Regions from separate parts of the Paenibacillus sp. EB106-06-01-XG199 genome, predicted to be linked through region 2. Evidence: riboswitches for the same ligand, from Rfam matches in the RefSeq annotation. Region 2 holds a riboswitch; each other region holds the start of a gene.
What was found. A riboswitch is a leader RNA that binds a small molecule or an ion and turns the genes downstream of it on or off. The one in region 2 is predicted to bind cyclic di-AMP.
Positions count from the first base shown of each region.

Region 1: another riboswitch for cyclic di-AMP. It lies ahead of AC3WT9_RS23795 (hypothetical protein); the one in region 2 lies ahead of AC3WT9_RS04210 (NfeD family membrane protein).
Region 3: another riboswitch for cyclic di-AMP. It lies ahead of AC3WT9_RS33735 (C40 family peptidase); the one in region 2 lies ahead of AC3WT9_RS04210 (NfeD family membrane protein).
Region 4: another riboswitch for cyclic di-AMP. It lies ahead of AC3WT9_RS09430 (KamA family radical SAM protein); the one in region 2 lies ahead of AC3WT9_RS04210 (NfeD family membrane protein).

Region 1 covers NZ_JBYTDQ010000007.1:111,339-115,548, reverse strand. The annotation lists gene AC3WT9_RS23810 (hypothetical protein) at 1-125, shown strand, start outside; gene AC3WT9_RS23805 (hypothetical protein) at 260-448, shown strand; gene AC3WT9_RS23800 (hypothetical protein) at 570-1,022, opposite strand; gene AC3WT9_RS23795 (hypothetical protein) at 1,051-1,560, opposite strand; cyclic di-AMP (ydaO/yuaA leader) riboswitch at 1,685-1,868, opposite strand; cyclic di-AMP (ydaO/yuaA leader) riboswitch at 2,290-2,478, shown strand; gene AC3WT9_RS23790 (hypothetical protein) at 2,584-3,000, shown strand; gene AC3WT9_RS23785 (glutaredoxin family protein) at 3,098-3,340, opposite strand; gene ytxJ (bacillithiol system redox-active protein YtxJ) at 3,337-3,663, opposite strand; gene AC3WT9_RS23775 (SDR family NAD(P)-dependent oxidoreductase) at 3,860-4,210, shown strand, end outside.
Region 2 covers NZ_JBYTDQ010000001.1:892,942-897,151, forward strand. The annotation lists gene AC3WT9_RS04205 (flotillin family protein) at 1-1,028, opposite strand, end outside; gene AC3WT9_RS04210 (NfeD family membrane protein) at 1,051-1,593, opposite strand; cyclic di-AMP (ydaO/yuaA leader) riboswitch at 1,756-1,943, opposite strand; gene AC3WT9_RS04215 (spore germination protein) at 2,264-3,688, shown strand; gene AC3WT9_RS04220 (GerAB/ArcD/ProY family transporter) at 3,725-4,210, shown strand, end outside.
Region 3 covers NZ_JBYTDQ010000021.1:27,118-31,327, forward strand. The annotation lists gene AC3WT9_RS33725 (M1 family metallopeptidase) at 1-736, shown strand, start outside; gene AC3WT9_RS33730 (hypothetical protein) at 748-1,578, shown strand; cyclic di-AMP (ydaO/yuaA leader) riboswitch at 1,799-1,937, shown strand; gene AC3WT9_RS33735 (C40 family peptidase) at 1,995-2,423, shown strand; cyclic di-AMP (ydaO/yuaA leader) riboswitch at 2,809-2,951, shown strand; gene AC3WT9_RS33740 (C40 family peptidase) at 2,957-3,448, shown strand; gene AC3WT9_RS33745 (GNAT family N-acetyltransferase) at 3,709-4,210, shown strand, end outside.
Region 4 covers NZ_JBYTDQ010000002.1:755,081-759,290, forward strand. The annotation lists gene AC3WT9_RS09425 (PEP/pyruvate-binding domain-containing protein) at 1-909, opposite strand, end outside; cyclic di-AMP (ydaO/yuaA leader) riboswitch at 1,806-1,943, shown strand; gene AC3WT9_RS09430 (KamA family radical SAM protein) at 2,075-3,211, shown strand; gene AC3WT9_RS09435 (helix-turn-helix transcriptional regulator) at 3,266-4,210, opposite strand, start outside.

The DNA.
Region 1 (4,210 bases), on a different contig from region 2:
GGTTAATGCCGTCCAATGGATCGAATCTGCTTGATTTCATTCAAGGGCTTTTGACAGGAATGGGCATTGCCGGTATGATTGCGTCATTAATCATTTTTGGCAGACATTCTAAACGCGCACACTAAGAAGTGATCATAGGTTTTACTGAGGAAGCCGCGGTTCGGAAACCGCGGCTTTTTTGCGGCTCCCGGGGGAGTTCAGAGCCAAACTGGATCAGTGAAGGCTTATGGTGTATGTTATTGAATAAGGAGTGGTAATCTTGAAAAAAAACAATCAAATCCCCGCGATACTCGCAGCTTCAATTCTGCTGATTCTGCTCAGCAGCATGCTTAAGCCGGAGGGCTCTACCCTGCTGGGTGTGCTGCAGACGTTAATGCTCGGAGTGGGCTTGCTGGGCTGCTGTACAGCGGCCTGGAGATTCGCCAAAGGCGGCAAGGGCAAGAGCTGAGTATAAATAGAAAAGGCCGCGGCATTATGCTGCGGCTTTTTCATGCGCTTCGACAAGTTGCCCATTACATCAGCGGAGATAAGAGAGGGGCCCACAGTGCTTCTTTAATCTATGTGAGCAGCTATACAACAAATAAATTTGCTTCAGGCCGCAATGTTTCTAACCGGCACATTTGCTCGCGCACATGTCTCAGCCGGGTTTTCAGCACCGGCACGCTTTGCTCAAGAATGGTGCTGATTGCAGGCAGGGGCAGCAGCATGCCGTACCATAACACCTGGACAATCTGATCCTCCCAGGCTAATCCATTGGAAACAAAGAGGCTGCACTCCTCCGCAGCCCGGGAGCACTGCTGAATGCACTCCCGGTAGGCAACCAGCGAGAAAGGCTGCGGTATGAAATCATCATGAAGGTACCGGGTGTAAAGCTCAGTGAAGGTCTTCATCGCAGTCTTTTCCGCAACGGCACCCTCTCCCAGCAGCAGACTGGTGAGTGCATAAATATTTCCGGTGTTCTTTTGGACATATTCCGCAAACTCGCTGGCAGCTGTCCATTCCGGGGATAATGGGTCTGGCATGTCTTCACGTTCCTTCCTGAATAAGAAATTATAAGATGGAGAAATAAGCGATGGATCTGTCCATTAGCTCGGCTATGTCCGGTTCCTGCCAGCTGCATTTATGCAGCAGGGAACTTGAAGGTTTATAGTACATCCGTCTGAAGGGGGGCGTACCGCCGGCCCCGGCTGTACGGGAATAGGGGACCATTTGCAGATGTGACGTGACGACCTTGCCTTGCAGCTTGGCTTTTAAATCCAGCAGGGCCGTTTGCACGATTTCTTGCTGATCTGGCTCCCACTGCGCACCTAGCTGCTGTACAATTTCTATGGCTTCTTCCAGCCTGTGATTGCGTATACTTCTCAGGAAGCTGCTCCATTTAATGACGTCAAAATGATCGCCTTCCGCAGACAGTATCCCCGCTCCCCAGCTGCACCCAGCCTTGCACGTAAGCTTCAGCACACCATACCGGCATTTGCCGGACGACTCCGTGGCCTGATGGAATGGCCAGGGGGCATCGAATACAAACACTTCTATACGTAACAGCCTGCGCTGGTTCATTTCGTTTTCCCTCCTACCCATTTATAAGCTGCAGCCTCAGCACAAAAAACCGCAGCAGAGGAGGACCTCTGCTGCGGTTTTGGTACAGGCTTAAATACACCTGGCGCAAAAACGTGGCGGATCAAGGTTCTCTCTAGTCGCTTACGGGGTTAGCTGTCGGATTCGGACGGTGAGAGTCGCCCTACCTAATGAGACCACAGTCTCCTTCGGATTCACCCCAAGAAAGATTCTTATCTTCCAGGTAAGGCCCCTGCGGGCCTGATGGTTCCCCCGTTTCCCGCATTGCGGGAATTCAGCGTTTATATCGCATTTCGTGCATTGGATTCAAACCGAATCATACTCTTTTCGCATGAGCTTTGTAAAAAGGAAAAAACATTCTTCTGAGCCGAATTTCAGGGAATTCTGGCAAAGGAAACGGTAGGATGTGCTAAAAGGGTGTTTATCAACGGTTTTCGGCTTTTTATCTCGTTCATACGACTGCTTTTGATTTAGGGTGATCAGAGCATAAAAGGCAATTTGCTCAACATCGGGTGAATATAATCACAATGCTGAATGCTTTTTCGCAAATCGCTGATAAGCCGAGTAAATAAGAGGAATGATGAGATTGAGGCTTAAGTAAGCGCTACCTGATCTGGTTTGGGTTTACTAAATGCATTATTTTGGCAGGTTTGGCGGTTTACAAGGTCGTGATCGCCAGAGTATGATTACTTCTGTTTACTACACAATCGAATACGCAGTCCGCTTAATTTCCGTTATGGAAAGCGGGGGAACCAACAATCGGCAGCCGATGTGAGAGTCGGAGCCGGTTATGGGGTGAATCCTGTGAAAGTGCGAGAGAATGCTCGCATGGATACAGGTAGGGCGACTCTCACTGCCCGAATCCGACAGCTAACCTCGTAAGCGTATTAGAGAGGATGAGCACAATGTGACCGTTAATTGGACCACAGAGGGAATTCCTTTGTGGTTTTTTGCTGTGTTCGTATGGCAAATGAATGGAAGTCCTAAGCCGGAGGAGAGGAAGATATGGCGAATTCGGAAGAATATGTACTCATTAACGCTCCGACTAAAGCGGGGGAGCATTTTATCAAAATCTTAAAGTTTAGAGGCTATAAGATCGCAGGAATCGCCAACAATGCGGCGGAGAAGCGGCGTCTGGAGGAGCTGGGAATCGAGGTCAATCTCGTGGTGGATACACATCATCAGAATACATGGTTCCGCCCCTCTTTTCCGGTAGGCAGAGTATTTCTGTTCGAGAGCAGTGTGACCTTATGCTGCCGGTATATCCAGATGTGCCGGACCTGGACGACAAAGCCAATATACGTAATTACGACTTCGATGAATCCCAGACTGGTCTATAAAGGGCTTGGAGCGGATTCCGTCATCTATTCCCACAGCGGAAATGTCTCTTTTCTGGCGGATGTCTCAACGAATCCAGGATAAGGCCAAATAAAAGGGCAAATAAAAGGCATCCCCTGGACAGAGGTCCAAGGGGATGCCTTTTTCAAAATATAAGTATTCATATGCTTCATGCTATAAATTATTCAGCGGTTGCTCCAATAAGCTCCTTAAGCTCGGAAACATTGAAGCCCTTGACTGCGCGGCCTTCGTACACGGTAACAGGCACACCCATGAAGCCCAGCTTCTCGACTTCTTCCTGATACACTGTACTTGTCATAACATCACGCACCTCGAAGCTAACGTCTTGCTCGGTCAGCCACTGCTTCACTTGATTGCAGTCGCTGCACCCTGTGGTGGAATAGACAATTACCGGCTGGCTCATTGGCTCACAGCTGCCTTGATGGCGTCCCGGGTGATTTTCCAATGGGAGGTGTTCCAGCGGACTTCGCCGTCTTCCAGGAGGAAGATCTGCGGAGATTCATGTTTGATCCCGAAATCTTCGGCAATCTGATTGGACAACGGACGGTCTTCAATCACATGGACAATGGCAGCTGGAGTCTCGGAGCCTTGCGCATAGGCTGTGAATTCCTCGTTGGCCTTGGCGCTGATCGGGCAGGTAGTGCTATGCTTGAAAAGCAGTTTTTTACCTGGTTGCGCAACATATTGCTGCAGTTCTTCCAGAGTATGAAGTTGTTGGATAGACATCGGTATCTCACCTTCCTATAAGTACTTGTAACTACGATTGTAACATAGTTCAAAATTAAATCAAAAAGGAAGTTAGAGCACCCCTTTCAGCGGAATTACAGTCCCATGAAGGACGTTGAAAAAACGTGACTGCCATGCTAATGTGAGAGAGATGCCGCGTGTATCCTGAAGAATCGTAAAGGGTGTGTCCATAATCATGAAAAGGGTTGCTTTTGTTACCGGTGCTGACCGTGGTTTAGGTTTTTTTCTGGCAAGCTGGCTTCTAGAGAACAAATATTCCGTATTTGCCGGTCAGTATATGAAGGAGTCGGAATCGCTGGACGCACTGAAAAAGCAGTACCCGGACCGATTAACTCTGATCCCGCTGGATATCGGCGACCGTGAGAGTGTCAAGCAAGCGGCACGTAGTATTTCGGGCAGTACCGCTCATGTTGATATGATTATCAATAATGCCGGTATTATTCATAGAGCCGATGATGCCACGATGCTTGTTGATATGGACGATGAAGCCATGGCTCACATTTATAATGTAAACACGCTTGGTTCT
Region 2 (4,210 bases):
GCTTCAGCCTCAAGAATTTTCCGCTGCTTAGCCGCTTCCGCTCTCATGATCGTAGCCTGGTTCTCCGCCTCAGCAGGCTTGATCACCGTGGCCTCCAGCTCCTTCTGTCTCAGCTCAACTTCGATTTCCCGGACGGTCCTATTGGCCTCCGCTTCCATCTGCGTAATCTTGACCTGTTCGGTAACCAGCGACTGCTTAATTTTGTTCTGCTGCAATTCGTACGCAAGATCCGCCTGTGCTTTTTTTACTTCAGTTTCCAGTTTAAAGTCTGCCTGCTTAATGTTCAAATCCTTCTCGAACAGAGATTCCTTGGCGCGGGCTGCGGTTCCAGCTTCAATGGTAGCCTGATGTGCATTGGCTTTGGCAATGGCGGATTCCTTCTCCGCCTCGGCTTGTTTGATCTGAATGTCGCGTTCTGCTTCCGCCTTGGCGATGCTGGCATCGCGGCGGATGCGCTCAATTTCCGGAACCCCCATATTGTCGATATACCCTTTGTCGTCAGTAATTTTCTTAATGGTGAAGCTGACTACCTCAAGCCCCATCTTGTCGAGGTCTTCCGAGCAGGTCTCCCGCATCTTGCTGTTGATTTCGTCAGGTGTCTTTAGAATGGATTCTACCGTTAATTGTCCGATCAAGCCGCGCAAATGGCCTTCCACCGAATGCAGGATAATCGTCTCACGGTCCTCTTCCGGCCTGTCGATAAACTGCTCACTGGCAGTAAGTATAGCGGTAGGATCGCTTTTAATCTTAATCTGGGCTACCGCCTCCAGGTTGAGCTTGATGCCCTGCCGGGAGAACATTGCCTGCGCTGGGATGACATCGAAGCTCATCAGCATCATAGAGATGGTCTTATTGTTCTGGAAGCCGGGAATGACGAACGTCCCGCCGCCCTGAACCACTCTTTTTCCGCCGAGGCCGAATACAATCATCGCCTGATTGGGCGGAACCTTTTTATAAGCGTTCACGATACTGAACAAAGCCAGCAGGATAACAACAACAATTGCCGAGATTAAATAAAGAATAACCATTTGGTTCGACACTCCCCGTTAGTTATAATTGTTCGTTTTCCCTCTCGAAGAGGGTGACTACCGCTAATCCTTTATCCACCTTCAAAATAATCACCCTGTCACCCTTGGCGAGCTGCTGGCCGGTTTCTGCCCGTACTCCAATGGAACGCATCGTTCCATGCAGCACATATTTCATCTCTCCCACTGCTCCATCCCCTGCAGAAATGCTGATGTACCCGAGTTGTCCCGCCTGCTCATAATCCATTTTATTCATGCTACTGTCATACCGAGTCATCACCCGGGCCAGCACCGCATATATCAGACAGCCCAGCAGCAAGGCAACCCCGGTGCAGATCAGCACCACTGCAAGTATATTCATTCCGCTGAACCGGGTAAGCACATAACCACTGCCGCCCCAGACCGTGACAAATACCATTAGAGGGAGTATGGGCACAAAGCCCGGACCACCAGCATCGCCACCTCCCACATGCAGATGACCGGCCAGGCCATGCCCATGAAATCCGCCGCTAAGGAGAAGCAGCAATCCAACCCAGAAGCACACGATAAATACAGTAACGATACCAATCCCCCCCTTTAAAGGATTTTAGATAGTGCCTAATCACTCTGAATTTCGTTGTTATAAGATTTCTAAACTCTCATATAGATCGTTTTCCCTTTCTGCATGCGCAGCAAAAAGACCACAGAAGCGTCAGGGCTCTCCGTGGTCGGTTAATCGATCATGGCGCTCATCCTCTCTCTTCGAGGCTTACGGGGTTAGCTGACGGATTCGGGCAGCGAGATTGCCCTACCTTGTAAGAAGCGGCTTTTCAGCACGCAGCAAGGATTCACCCCAAGTGAGCGGCAGCTATCTGAGCAAAAGCCACATTCACCATTGGTTCCCCCGTTCCCATTATCGGAATTCAGCCATTTGAGAACAGTTATATTACATTCGGTTGTTGATTTGAATCTTACGCCTGTGACCATTTAATGTAAAACGTTGCGGATGGCAAAAGAAGCCCAAAATGCCACCACTTCGCGAATGAATGCGCATTCTATGGTATTACTCTTAAGCGATCGATGATTTGCTCATTTTTGCTCCACTTCATGTCCCTAGGAAAACAAAACAGAAACGTCTGCTGGCTCAACATCATCCCCAATATTCTTCTATATCGCACATTAAAGTTCCCGTCAGGAATATTCTGCAAATCATTCGGGAACGTTAACCGCAAAACTAATCGAAAGTTGAGCGCCTTATAATGACTAACCAAACTCAGACCTCATCTCCTTCTGTAGATCAAAACTCCGATTATATCGAAGCAGCACTATTCTATACAAGTGACCTCAAAAAAAGAAGCTTATCCTTTCAGGGAAGGGAAGGGTTGGTCTTTTATCTGGAGTCCCTCACTGACACGGAATTGATTGAACGGAACGTGATTGTTCCTTTTAGCCGTAATCAGGACAAAGACCTTTCTGAGCTTTTCACAACACTTAGTTTCAGTTTGGAAACAGAACTAAACCAAGGCATTCAGGGACTTCTTGAAGGAAGCTGTCTTTATTTTTTAGAAGGAATGTCTGAATTTTATGTCCTCTTCACTCCTGCCAAATATGAACGAAGCATTAGCGAACCTGAGAATGAAGGGGTTATTCGGGGACCTCACAACGGTTTTATTGAACAGATGAAGGTTAACTTATACCTGATTCGGAAACAAATTGCCTCCCCAAACCTTATTGTCCGCTACTTCACACTTGGGAAATTCGCCCCCAAGCAGGTAGGCTTAGTCTATATGGAGAATATGGCCAACCCAGAATTGATAAAAATTGTAGAATCAAGGATAAAGAAAATTTCGCTCGATTGGATAATCTCCACTGGCTTTATTCAGGAATTAACGGAGGATAACTCCTTCTCCATATTTCCACAACTAATCAATACGGAGCGTCCGGACCATACCTCAGCTTATTTGCTGGATGGATATGTGGCTATACTGCTGGATGGGGACCCTACAGCTCTGATTTTGCCGGCGAGCTTTTTCAGCTTTTATCAGACACCGGATGACTATAACAATCGATGGATGATCGCTTCTTTTGTCCGGTTTATCCGTCTGATCGGCTTTGTAACAGCATTTCAGTTGCCAGCGCTCTACATTGCCACCGTTTCTTTCCACTCCAATGTCCTTCCCTTGCAATTGTTCTTTTCGATTCAAGGTTTATTGACCCGGGTCCCTTTCCCTCCGCTGATTGAAGCGATGCTGCTTGAACTTATATTCGAACTGCTACGGGAAGCAGGACTACGTCTGCCCAGTCGTGTAGGTCAAACTATTGGGATTGTTGGGGGGTTGGTTATCGGGGATGCAATTGTTAAGGCGGGATTGGTTTCTTATTCGATGATTATTGTTGTAGCGTTGACTGCCATTGCATCTTTTCTTATCCCTTCCAACGAAATGAGCTCTGCTATCCGGTTTATGCGGTTTCCATTGATGATTGCTGCCTCATTATTCGGATATATTGGGATATCATTTGGGTTAACACTCATTTTCATACATTTGTGCAAGCTAGAATCGTTTGGGCAAACCTACCTGAGACCATTAAGTCCGTTGAAATTTCAAGGCCTGAAAGATACCTTCGTACGCTTTCCAATTTGGTCCATCCGAAAGAGTTCAAGCAACCCAAAAACGGATAAATGATCATTAATCTACATAGTACTTACAGGAGTTGATACGGTGGCTCAAAAAGAAAAAATGATCACAAGGGGACAACTCTTCCTTTTTATTATTCAAGCCCAAATCGGTGTTGGTATTCTGTCTCTTCCTAACAAACTTAACGAAACTGCCAAAGGTGGAGGTGGACTTTCTGTTTTAGTTGCAGGGGTTATTACCCAACTTGTCATCATTCTTCTGTGGGTCCTGCTGAAGAAATTCCCCGGACTTAACCTATTCGGTATTTGCATGAAACTTGCAGGCCCGATTATTGGCAGTCTATTGATTATTCTGTATATTGGTTACTTTATTCTGCTTGGCTCTAATATTATGCTTAGTGCCGTTGAGGTGCTCCGGAGATGGATGCTGCAAACTACGCCAAGATGGGCTGTACTAGCTCTTTTTTCTATCATGACTCTCTACCTCTCAAGAGAAAAGCTGACAGTATTGGCAAGATTTTATACGCTGGCATCCGTGCTTTTTATTCCACTATTTTTATTTATCATTTAT
Region 3 (4,210 bases), on a different contig from region 2:
GCTGGACGAAAGCTTCACTTCCTACGCTGAAGACAGGCTAATGGAGCAGGAGTATGGGGTATCATCCAATCATGTCCTGCAGGCCAGCCTGGTGACATCCTCCCAGCCGCTTAACCTGGAAACCTGGAAATACACTCCTGCCGATGCCTATGCCCGAAATGTGTACATCCGCGGCAAGCTGGTGCTGAAGGATATCGAACAGCAGGTCGGAACCAAGACGATGGATGCCATAATGGCGGCCTATACCCGTAAGTTCCGCTTCCGGCATCCTTCTACCGCCGACTTCCAGAAAATCGTGGAGAAGGTAACCAAAAAATCCTGGCAAGCCTACTTCGACCAATATGTATACAGCGGCGGTTCTCCGGATTTTTCAATTGATCACATTAAAATCTCTGACCCCAAAAAAGAGGGCGGCGATGATAATGCCCGTTACGAAAGCTCAGTAGCGGTCAGCAATAAAGGAAATCAGTATGGTGACGTCCCCATAAAGTTCACCTTCCTGGATGGCTATACTGTCCAGCAGTTTTGGAATGGGACAGAGAAGGAAACCACCTTTCAGCTAGCCTACAAAGCGCCTCTTTTGTCTGCAGAGATTGATCCGGAGCACTCCATTCTGCTGGAGAGTAAGCATCTCAACAATTTTAGACTGGCGGAGCTGGAGCGAAAGACGCTCTCCCGCTGGACGCTTAGCGTAACGAAGCTGCTTGAAACCCTGCTCGGAACTCTTGTCTGGTGAGGTGAAGGATTGTGAAAAGATCGATAGTTCGCGGCTGGTACAGCATGAAAGAGCAATTTTATATTCTGATTCTGCTTTTTATCTATCGGCTGCTTTGGGGCTATTTCCTGTACAGATTCGTCAGGTCAGCCCTCATCCCGGTGCTGCTCCGTTATCCCGATACACACGCCGGCGGCAGCGGAATAGGCAGATTGCTGTATTATATCGAAGGACAGACTGCACTTAGCACAGACCCCGGGGTGCTGCGCTGGCTCTGGCTGCTGCTGGCCCTCTCAGCGCTACGGCTGCTATGCTCCCCCTTTATCCGCGCAGGGCTGCTGCATGAGCTGCACCAGGAGCGCAAAGGGGAGCGGGGAATGTTCTTTTTTCCCGGAATGAAGCTTTACGGACTCCCCGTACTGCTGTTCAGTCTAGCGGAATGGCTTCTGGCCGCAACACCGCTGTATTGGCTTCTCCCCAAAATGTATGGGCTTCTCCTCAGCGGTATTCTCGATTATACTCTGCTGCTGAGACTGGTTCCTTATGTTCTGGCCTGGCTCCTGTACTTCTACCTGATCCGCATTCTGCTGCTGTACATGCAGTTTGGCTTCACCGGAGGAACAGGCATGTTTTCTTCCTTGCTGGTTGGCCTGAGGGTAATCCTCCCTTCCACCTGTATATCTGCACTGTTCGGCGCCGGCGGCCTGCTTCTGCTGCTGCTCTCTGGAGTGACCGCACTTTTCTGTCCAGGCCTGCCCGCACTGCTGTTCCGGCAATTTTCACCGCTTCCCTCAACGCTGTTCAAAATGTGGAGCCTAGCGGGGCAGTATCACCTTTGGTGCAGTAAAACATTTCCACAATAATAACGCCAGTCCCTTGGCATAATAGAAGAGTCACTGCCCCAGATAAAGGGCGGGACTCTTCTTTTGGTTACAACGTGATTTAGGGTATTTGCAAAACTGTAAATCCTCTGGTACAATGATGCCTGTACCAGTAGTAACAACTTTGTAATCTTTTGAAACTAATTTGAAGCAAATGAATGTGCCTTTAAGCATTTAACCTTGTCGACACGTCACTGTTTCGGTGCATAAAACGCCAAATTCCCGGCACCGGGAAGTGGGGGAACCATATTTTGGGTGAATTGATCTCGCTTTAGAGGGGTCATAGGGGAACCTTCTACCGAATCCTTAAGCTAACCTCGCAGGCCTTGGAAGGAGTACATCTTTTGAAAAGTCATAATTTTAAGAAGAAATGCACCGCAGCAGCATTAGGGCTGGTGATGGTGTTCACGCTTGGAGCAGGGAGCGCTTTCGCCGACTCCAGAATGGATACGGTTATTACAAAAACACTCGGAACGACATATAAAACCGGGGGCACAAGCACTGCCGGCTTTGATTGTTCTGGATTCACCAAATATGTATTTAAGAACGTTGGCCTTACCTTGCCCCGCACTTCCAAAGCACAATTCAGCGTTGGAACCGCCGTATCACGGAGTAACCTCCGTTCAGGCGATCTGGTATTCTTCAATACCCTTGGCAATGGAGTCTCCCATGTCGGTATTTATGTCGGCAACGGAAAATTCGCCCAATCCTCTTCATCCCGTGGTGTAACTATCAGTTCAATGAGTCAATCCTATTGGGCCAACCGCTACGTTGGAGCCAAACGAGTAATGAGCACAACAGCTTACAAAGCTATCGCTTACGATTGACATCCCTCAGGAATTCCATCCTCCAATAAATAATTGTAACTTATAGAAATCCGGAAACTGATTATTGCCGTAATCATTTCCGGGTTTTTCCTTTTTGTCTTCCTTATTCTACCTTTTACACGTATTTGAGGCCTGTGAAACACCTTTTTACTAAAAATCCCAACAATTCTAAGTTAAAGCTTACTCAGCGTGTAAATATAAGACCTTTTTAGCAAAATCAACTCTTAAAAAGCGTAAATATTATGCATTAATATGTTTTAAGTGATTGCCAACTGGCGAAGTCTTTGTTACAATTATCGCAGTGAGTTTTTAGTAACATTTTTGTAATTATTCAATCGGGTTTTACAAAGGTTTTGTCATGTATTGGTTAACAAGCTAATCCTAATCAACAGTCATGCCGAGTTCCCTAACCATTAGGGAAACGGGGGAACCGATTTTGGGTGAATTGACCTCCTATTCACAGAGGGGTCATAGGGGACCTTCAACCGAACCCTTAAGCTAACCTCGTAGGCATTTGGAAGGGGTATTCACTTTTGAAGAAGAAGTTAGCAGCAGCAGTACTAAGCTTTTCCATTATGCTTACCATCGGAGCAGGAAGCGCTTTCGCGGATTCCAAAATGGATAAAGTCATCGACAAGACCATCGGAAGTAAATACGTATCCGGCGGTGTATCGACCAACGGCTTTGATTGCTCCGGATTTACAATGTACGTTTTTGATAAGATCGGTATCAATCTGCCACACCAATCCGGTTCCCAATACCAAATGGGTACCGCCATTTCCCGGGACGATCTGAGAGCGGGAGATCTTGTATTTTATAATACCAGCGGTAAAGGTGTATCCCATGTCGGCATTTATGTCGGTGAGGGCAAATTCGCACATGCTTCATCCTCCCGTGGTGTAACCATCAGCACGATGAGTGACAGCTACTACGTCAACCGTTACGTTGGCGCCAAACGTATCATGAGTACAGATGCTTACCAATCCGTTACTTCTGATTCCCAAGACAATGATGACGTGCAATAAGTTGTCGTAAAACGGGCACTCTTCCATGATTTTTGCCGAAATCTGGAGGGGGCCTGTTTTTTTTGTCTATAAAATTACTTACCCCTCTCAATATCCGCAAAACATAAATCTACCCAAATTTCCTCCATTTCATAAAATATTTTTCCCACTTTGTCAAGTTTCCGCCTTTCAGGAAATTTCTGAGTCGAATCAGGCCAGTTATGGATATAATTAGGTATAGCTAGTGCTGTTGCTCCCTATGAAAGGAGGCCGGTGGCCTTATGATTAGCTCCCCCGTTACATTCCATGTGGTTCCCATGGAGATCAGCCATGCTGAAGACATCGCCGCATGGAATTACAAAGCGCCTTATAATATTTACGAATGGATGCCTTGGTCCCAAATGGAGGCGCTTGGCATTGAATTTGGCGATCCAGAGCTCCGCAGGGACCAGTATGTTTCCGTGGTCAACGAGCAAGGCATCCTTTGCGGCTTTGCGCAGTTGTTTCCGATGGAGGGTGTCGTCAGGCTGGGTATTGGAATGCGCCCCGAGCTTTGCGGACACGGTCTTGGCCACATTTTCATGGAAGCCATCGTTCAGGCCGCGCTAAAGCGGTATCCCGGGCGGGAGATTGATTTGGAAGTATTGACCTGGAACCAGCGGGCGATCCGAACATACCAAAAATGCGGCTTCACGATCACGGATACTTATGAACGCCTTACTCCAACCGGAAATAAGCCATTTTATTGCATGGTCTATGATAAACAACATAACGTTCCATTAA
Region 4 (4,210 bases), on a different contig from region 2:
ATGCCCCGGAATAATATTGTACTCTTCATCCAGGGAGCGCAGGATAGACCAGGTCAGAGGAGTTAAGACACCGGAGATGGATTCGCCCACATTGGTATTGGTCCAGAGAAAATCACCAGCCAGCGAGTCGTTGATCTCGAATGTATTGCGGTTTCCCGGGTTCAAGGTCGTAACCGGTCTCGTCTGCAGGAGGTAGACCCGCCCCTTTGCGACCGCCCACTCGATATCTTGGGGAGCTCCAAGCTCCTTCTCCAGCCGGCATGCATACCGGTATAACTTGGCTGCATACCGCTTGAACTCACCCGGGCCTTCATATCTGCCCCGGTTCCTTGCCAGCGTGAAGGAATATGCGTCGCTCTCGCCTGAAACTAACTGTTCTCCCAGCCCATAGACATAATTCCCCGGCAGAACCGTGCGGCTGCCTGTTATGGGGTCAGCGGTGAACAGGACTCCGGAGATTTCCGAGTGAATCATCAGCTGCACGACAATGGCAACCTTATGGGAGGAGTCCATGTCCTGCATGGAGCTGTAGACTTGAACCCGTTCGCTATCCTTTGAGTGATACACCGTGTACATCGCTTCACGAATCTGTTCATCTGTTTCCACGTTCAACACCGTTTCGAATTCCCCGGCAAAAGATGCCTCCGCCGAATCTTCACTTAAAGCCGAAGATCTGACAGCAAATCGTGCATTCTTATGTATCATGCGGATTTTCTGCAACCTGGCTGCACTTTCAGTCCAAGCCTCTTCCTTTAATTTATCGCTTTCAAAGGCCGAAGGAAAGACAACAAATCCCTCCGGCACAGGATATCCCGCCTGAAGCATTCTGGAGAGCATCGCTCCCTTACCTCCTGCTTCGACATATTGCTCCGGGCTTAGCTCGGCGAATCCTCGGATCATCTGTCCCATATCCAATTGCTCCTTTTGATATATTTGAAACTTTATTTAATTTGATATTTAGTTTCATTTAATACTTTATTCCACTATTGTATTAAACGTCAAGCTTTACTTCATCTATCTAGGGCGTGTCTTCAAACCGCTTCCCCGTCAAAACCTGCTGCTGTATGCCCTAAGGAATCATGGGTACAGTGCCATTTTCTGATCACACGCGGAGAAAGGCGTTTCGCCACCAGGTAGTTTTTTCGGTGGAGGCTTACGTCTCGGTGTTTCAAAGACTTCACTCTTCTTTCGAAGGCTTGTGTGTGCGACTGGAAAGTGTATTCTTGGCTCTGAGTACAAACGGACCGAGTTGCACTTATTTGGGGCTTTTATCCTGTTACAGGAGGAACGGACTCCAGCGCAGTTATTTCTCCCTGATGGACGTTTTTAAAGAGAATGCAGAGCAGTAAGGTCGCCTGGGTCCGCAAAAGAGAATAAACAGGGATTTTACTCTCCAGAGCTCTTCCAATTTGAAGACATGCTCTAGTTGATTAATTCCGTCAACAAAAAGGGTGTTCTCAGCAGTTATGAAATGGCTGCTAAGAACACCCTCGTTTGGTGAACAGGATAAACATGAGCACTTGGTGCGAATACTCCGCGACCGGACCGTTGGTCCAATCACTGTGTTCCACACTTTTTTTGAACTTGTTTTGCAAAATATATCAATGGTTCCGATAGGTAATATCTAGCCCATCGAGATATTAACATTCCAGAAGGAGGTTGTCTTATTTCAAGTCATGAACAAGATCAGCCTTCGGAGCTGCAGGAACAACTCACCCTACTCAATTTTTTGCTGATTTGGCTTGGTCCTGTATCCCTTGCCGCGGGCAAGTTTAGCTTTGACTTTTCAAAACTTCCTGGGTTATACTTTACCTACGCTTAATTTCCAGCCTTTGGCAGGAAAGCGGGGGAACCAGTCTTTTGGGGCGAATCATTCACAGAATGTAGGGTACCATCTTACCCGAGTCCGTCAGCTAACCTCGTCAGTAGTGGATGGGTCTGCTTTTTTAGGTATATTCATAACCAGAGACCCTTGCTAAGGGTCTCTTTTTTGTATTCTCATGACCCTGCTGGCAGCAGTTTGGCTATCGACCTCAAGGCTCCCTTTTTTCTCACACTATGAGACCAAGGAGAGATGCAAGTGCAAAGGGTAAGGTACATAACGGATATCAACAAGGTTGCCATGCTGTCTGAAACGGAGAAAGAAAAGCTGAAGGAGATCACCGGCAAATTTGCCTTTCGGGTCAATGACTATTATCTGTCGCTGATCGACTGGGACGACCCGGGTGATCCGATCCGCAGGCTCGTCATTCCAAGTGAAGGTGAACTTGAGGAGTATGGCTGCTGGGATGCATCCGATGAGGGAATGAATTATGTAGTGCCGGGATGTCAGCACAAATACAGAACAACGGCCCTCCTGATTGTCTCCGAGGTGTGTGGAGCTTACTGCCGCTACTGCTTCCGCAAGCGCCTGTTCCGCAATGATGTGAAGGAAGCACAAACCGATGTGGCTCCTGGGCTGGAATACATCAGGAATCATCCAGAGATCAATAATGTGCTGCTTACCGGCGGAGACAGCCTGATTCTCTCTACCTCTAAGCTGCGCTTCATCATCGAAAGCCTGAGATCTATTGACCATGTGAAGATTATCCGGCTGGGCTCCAAAATTCCCGTATTTAATCCCATGCGCATTTATCAGGACGAAGAACTGCTGGAACTAATCCGTACCTATTCATCGGAGGACAAACGCATTTACGTCATGGCGCATATTAATCATCCCCGGGAAATTACGCCCGAAGCCAAACATGCATTCAGAGCACTCCATAATGCCGGGGCAATCGTGGTTAATCAGACGCCGGTGCTGAAAGGCATCAACGATGATGCGGCGGTACTCGGAGAACTGCTCGACCGGCTGTCCTGGGCCGGAGTCACTCCCTATTATTTCTTCGTGAACCGGCCCATTGCCGGCAACCGCGAGTTCGTTCTGCCGCTGGAGCGTGTCTACAACATTGTTGAGGAAGCCAAGGCCAGAACCTCAGGTCTGGGTAAAAGAGTCCGTCTATCCATGAGCCACTCCTCCGGTAAAATCGAGATACTGGCGATTGAAGACGGCAAGGCCTATCTGAAATACCATCAGTCCAGAGCGCAGGAGTACGGCAAATTCATGATCCTGGAATGTCCACCGGATGCGGAATGGTTCGATGATCTTCCCGGCAGCGAGAAGCACTGGACCCACCCTACTTCCACTTCCCAGATCCCGCAGCTCCTATAAAAGCCAGCACAGTCCCCTTGTATCAGCATCGGGACTGTTTAGCGTGTTTACCGGCTATTCCATCCCCTGTGAGAACAGCTTGCTGATGAGCGCTCTCCGGCTGGAAACGCCGGTCTTAGAGAAGATGGATTTCAGGTGATCCTGTACGGTGTACGCAGAAATATGCAGCGACTCTGCCAGCTCCTTAGTGGATAATCCGCGGGAGAGCATCTCGGCCAGCTGCTTCTCCCTCGCGGTCAGCTGGCAGGCATCGGCCAGCAGCCGGAAGATCTCCGAGGACTTGGCATAGACAAAAGCAACAGCCAGCTCCGTCTTCTTGCCGCTGCCTTCAAGCCTGCTGGCCGTAACTGTCAAGTATGCCCCATCCTCGACGCGCAGGCATAATTTCGCCTTCGAAGGCAACCCTCCTGGTTCCGTATTCTCACCAAGTGCCCGCAGGCATACGGCGTTGACCGGCCGGGGGAGAACACCGTGATCCAGCCGTTCCAGCTGCTGCAGACGGTTCAGCCAATATTGAGCCGCACTGTTCGCGCTGACCGGAAGCAGCTGGTCCGTCAGAATCATGATTCCACTGTCCTCCGGTGCGGTATCCATCCGTCCCAGAGGGGGCTCGGAGGCATAGCTGCGGAGTGCGCCGGCAATCAGCGGAACAACAGATGATATCACTGCACACTCGTGCTCTTGAAATGGAGGTTCGTGCTGCGACCGGAACAAGGTTAAGAACCCCCAGCAGCCACCGCCTTCAACCAGCGCAGCCCGGAGCTCGTCGCCCAGGCCCGCAGGCTGGAGGACGTTGCGGTAACGTTCACTCCGCCCGGGCTGCCCTTCCGTTACACCACTTAAACAGGCGACCGGCACTGCCGCAGCGGCCAACTGCTCATATTTCATATAATCCTCATGCAGATATTCGTATTCAAACAGCTGCGGGTGCAGATCCTCAAGACCCCGCTCTGTGATCGCCCCGGTGGACAGCAGCGTATGCGGGTCCACGGTAGTGCA